One region of the Mesorhizobium sp. IMUNJ 23033 genome, then DNA from elsewhere that is predicted to be linked to it. Evidence: riboswitches for the same ligand, from Rfam matches in the RefSeq annotation. Region 1 holds a riboswitch; the other holds the start of a gene.
The links. Region 1 has a riboswitch for S-adenosylmethionine ahead of ACFX5Q_RS17730 (O-succinylhomoserine sulfhydrylase). Riboswitches for the same ligand answer to the same signal wherever they lie in the genome.
Positions count from the first base shown of each region.

Region 2: it holds a riboswitch for S-adenosylmethionine, as region 1 does, so the genes downstream of both, ACFX5Q_RS30150 (homoserine O-acetyltransferase) here and ACFX5Q_RS17730 (O-succinylhomoserine sulfhydrylase) in region 1, are expected to answer to the same signal.

Region 1 covers NZ_JBJACT010000015.1:49,654-51,853, forward strand. The annotation lists gene ACFX5Q_RS17730 (O-succinylhomoserine sulfhydrylase) at 1-1,176, opposite strand, end outside; SAM riboswitch at 1,232-1,309, opposite strand; gene ACFX5Q_RS17735 (2'-deoxycytidine 5'-triphosphate deaminase) at 1,393-2,200, shown strand, end outside.
Region 2 covers NZ_JBJACT010000038.1:7,718-9,917, forward strand. The annotation lists gene ACFX5Q_RS30150 (homoserine O-acetyltransferase) at 1-832, opposite strand, end outside; SAM riboswitch at 910-987, opposite strand; gene hisC (histidinol-phosphate transaminase) at 1,123-2,200, shown strand, end outside.

The DNA.
Region 1 (2,200 bases):
TTTGAGCGCCTGCTCGACATCGGCGAGCAGATCGTCCGCATCCTCAAGCCCGACCGAAAGCCTCAGCGTGCCCGGGCCGATGCCGAGTTCGGCGCGCGCCTCGTCGCTGAGGTTCTTGTGCGTCGTCGTCGCCGGATGGGTTATCAGGCTCTTGGCGTCGCCGAGATTGTTGGAGATCAGCACGATGTCCAAAGCGTTCTGGAAGGCGAACGCCGCCTGCTTGCCGCCCTTGACATCAAGGCAGATCAGCGTCGAGCCGCCCGTCATCTGCTTCCTGACGATATCGGCCTGCGGATGGTCGGCACGGCCCGGATAAATCACACGGGCGATTTCCGGGCGTTCCGCGAGGAAATCGGCGATCTTGCCGGCGCTTTCCGTCTGCTGGCGCACGCGCAGCGGCAGCGTCTCCAGGCCCTTGAGCAGCGTCCAGGCATTGAACGGCGACAGGCTGGGGCCGGTGTGGCGGAAATAGTCGTGCAGATTCTCATCGATCCACTTCTTGTCCGACAGGATGACGCCGCCGAGGCAGCGGCCCTGGCCGTCAATATGCTTGGTCGCCGAATAGACGACAATGTGGGCGCCGAGCTGCAGCGGCTTCTGCTGCAAGGGCGTGGCGAAGACGTTGTCGACGATCAGCCTGGCGCCGATCGAATTGGCGAGCGCAGCGACGGCGGCGATGTCGACCACTTCCAGCGTCGGGTTGGTCGGGCTTTCGAGGAAGAAAAGTTTGGTGTTCGGCTTGACCGCCTTTTCCCAGTTGGCGATGTCGGTGCCGTCGACCAGCGTCGCCTCGATGCCGTATTTCGGCGCCAGCGTCTCGACCACCCAGCGGCAGGAGCCGAACAAGGCACGCGCCGCCACGATATGGTCGCCGGCCCTGGCGCTGCACAGAAGGGCTGCCGTCACCGCCGCCATGCCGGAGGCGGTGGCGCGCGCGTCCTCCGCACCTTCCAGCGCGCACATGCGCTTTTCGAACATGTCGACGGTCGGATTGGCATAGCGCGAATAAATGAAGCCGGGTTCCTCGCCCTTGAAGCGGGCTTCCGCCGCCTGTGCCGTCTCGTAGACATAGCCCTGGGTGAGGTACATCGCCTCGGAGGTCTCGCCGAAGCCGGAACGCAAGGTCCCGCCATGCACGAGTGCCGTCTGAGGTTTCCAGTCGCGCTTCTTGGTCATTGCTCTGTCCCAAACACAAAAAAACCGGCCGCGAAAGTCGCAACCGGTCCATACGGCCTTGCGGCCAACGGTCCTTTAGCGACTTGTTTAACGTGGCTGCAAGCCGACCGGCCAAATCACCACGGGATAACGACCCTTTAGACCCGCACCGCGCTTGCGTCAATTGCCGGCTTGATTAAGAGGTTTGTACCAGCGGTGTTGCAGCGGAGCCAGCCTTTGCGGCGAACAGGCATTCTTCCCGATCAGGACATTTCCGCGCTCTTCCAGTCAGGCGCGCTGAAGTCGCCGCGCGCTCTCGACGCGGACCAGATCCAGCCGGCCAGCCTCGATCTCAGGCTCGGCGATAAGGCCTGGCGCGTGCGCGCCTCCTTCCTACCCGGCCCCGATCATCAGGTCGCCGACAAGCTCGCGCGGCTGCAGCTGCACGAGATCAGCCTCGCTGAGGGCGCGGTGCTGGAAACGGGCTGCGTCTACATCGTGCCGCTGCTGGAAAGCCTGGCGCTGCCGTCGGACATTTCTGCTTCCGCCAATCCGAAGAGCTCGACCGGACGGCTCGATATCTTCACCCGAGTGATGACCGATCGCGGCCACGAGTTCGACAAGATCGCCGCCGGCTATCATGGTCCGCTCTATCTCGAGGTCAGTCCGCGCACCTTTCCGATCGTCGTACGCGCCGGCTCGCGGCTGTCGCAGATCCGTTTCCGCACCGGCAACGCGCTGCTGTCGGAAAGCGAATTGCGCGACCTGCATCATGCCGAGATGCTGGTGGCCACCGAGCCGCCCAACATTTCCGGCGGCGGCATTGCACTGTCGATCGATCTCGATGGCGACAAGGACGGGTTGGTCGGCTATCGCGGCAAGCACCACACCGGCCTGATCGATGTCGACAAGCGTGCCGCGCAGGACGTCGTCGATTTCTGGGAGCCGCTCTACAAGAGCGGCGCCGGCGAACTTGTGCTCGATCCGGACGAGTTCTACATCCTCGTGTCGCGCGAGGCGGTGCATGTGCCGCCTCTCTATGCCG
Region 2 (2,200 bases), on a different contig from region 1:
TCATGCCCTGATGGCGCAGGTAGCTCTCGATCTGGAAATCGGCGTCGAAGCCGAAGGTCAGCGCCTCGCGGTCCTGCAGATTGCGGCCGAACTTGCGGTGAAGTGCTGCTTCCGACAGATAGGTGATGTGCGCGGCCATGCGCGCCACCGCGAGCCCCTTTTCCGGGCGCTTGCCATGCTCGAAATATTTGCCGCCATGCCAGTCCGGGTCGGCCATCACGGCTTGCCGACCGACCTCGTGGAAGGCGATGTTCTGCGAGGAATGGCGGGCGCCGGTGGCGATCGGCAGCGCCGAGAAGACGCGCTCGGTATAGGTCGAGGCCCATTCCAACACCTGCATGCCGCCCATCGAGCCGCCGAGCACGCAAAACAGTTTTTCGATGCCGAAATGGTCGACCAGCATAAGCTGTGCCCGCACCATGTCGCGGATGGTGATGATCGGCAGGTCGAGCCCGTAGGGCTTGCCGGTGGCCGGATTGGTCGAGGCGGGGCCGGTGGAACCTAGGCAGCCGCCGAGGACGTTGGAGCAGATGACGAAGAAACGGTTGGTGTCGATGATCCTGCCGGGGCCGATCAGCGCCTCCCACCAGCCCGGCTTGCCGGTCACCGGATTGGTGCTGGCGACATGCTGGTCGCCGGTCAGCGCATGACAGACGAGGATGGCGTTGGAGCGCGCGTCGTTCAGCGTACCGTAGGTCTGGTAGGCGATCTGGAACGGCGACAAAAGCGTGCCGGCGTCGAGCTTCAGCGGCTTGTCGGCGCCGAACCGCAACACCGGGCTCGACGGTGCGTCGATCTCGTTGTTGGTTCTTCCAGGGCGCGGAACGGCCATCATATCGCTCTTGCAGTACGCATCGTCCGGCCGGCGGCGGACAATAAAAAAACCGGCAATGCCTTCGCAAAGCCGGTTACAGGATGCAAACGGCCCTTTAGCGAGTTGTTTAACGTGGCTGCAAGCCGACCGGCCAAATCACCACGGAACTGTCACATTCTTCTAGAACTCGCGCGCCTTGCCGTCAACGGCCGGCCACTCGCGCCACTGCCGGCTCTCGACATTCCGGGCCACGGCTAGTATTTCCGCTGCGGCTTCCGGCGGAAGAAATCTCGATGGATTTGTTAGACATGAACAAGAGACCGGATCAGGCACGGCCAACGCCCCGCGCGGGGATCATGGACATCGACGCCTATGTGCCAGGCAAGAGCACGGCGCCGGCCGGTGTTGCCAAGGTCTACAAACTGTCGTCGAACGAGAACCCGCTCGGCCCATCGCCGAAGGCGATCGAGGCCGCGCGCGAAGTCGCGGCAAAGCTCGACGTCTATCCCGACGGCACCGCCAGGCGGCTGCGCGAGGCGATCGCCGAGGTGCATGGACTGAATGCGGCGAACATCATCTGCTCCAACGGCTCCGACGAGATTTTGGGCCTGCTGGCACAGACCTACCTGGCGCCTGGCGATGAAGCTGTTTTTACCGAACACGCCTTCATGGTCTACAAGATCTACATCCAGTCGGCCGGTGCAACACCGGTCGCGGTCAAGGAAACCGACGAGCGCGCCGACATCGATGCGATACTGGCGGCGGTGACGCCGCGCACAAAGATCGTGTTCCTCGCCAATCCCAACAACCCGACCGGCACCTATGTGCCATTCCAGGAAGTGCGGCGCCTGCATGCCAGCCTGCCGAAAAACGTGCTTCTGGTGCTCGACGCGGCTTACGCCGAATATGTGCGCCGCAACGACTATGAAGCCGGCATCGAGTTGGCGGGCAGCGCCGAGAACGTGGTCATGACCCGTACCTTCTCCAAGCTCGGCCTTGGCGGGGCGCGGATCGGCTGGATGTATGGTCCGATGCACATTGTCGATGCGATCAACCGCATTCGCGGCCCCTTCAACGTCAATGCCACGGCGATCGAGGCCGGCATCGCCGCCATCCGCGACCGCGGCCATATCGAGCGCAGCGTGGTGCATAACGAGAAATGGCTGACATGGCTGAGCGAGGAACTGACAAAGCTCGGGCTCAGGGTAACGCCGAGCGTCGGCAATTTCCTGCTGATCCACTTTCCCGACGACAAGAAGCATTCGGCTGCGGCCGCGGACGACTATCTTACGGCGCGCGGCTTCATCTTGCGGCGCGTTTCCGGCTACGGCTTTCCCAATGCACTGCGCATGAGCATCGGCACCGAAGAAGCCAATCGCGGCGTCA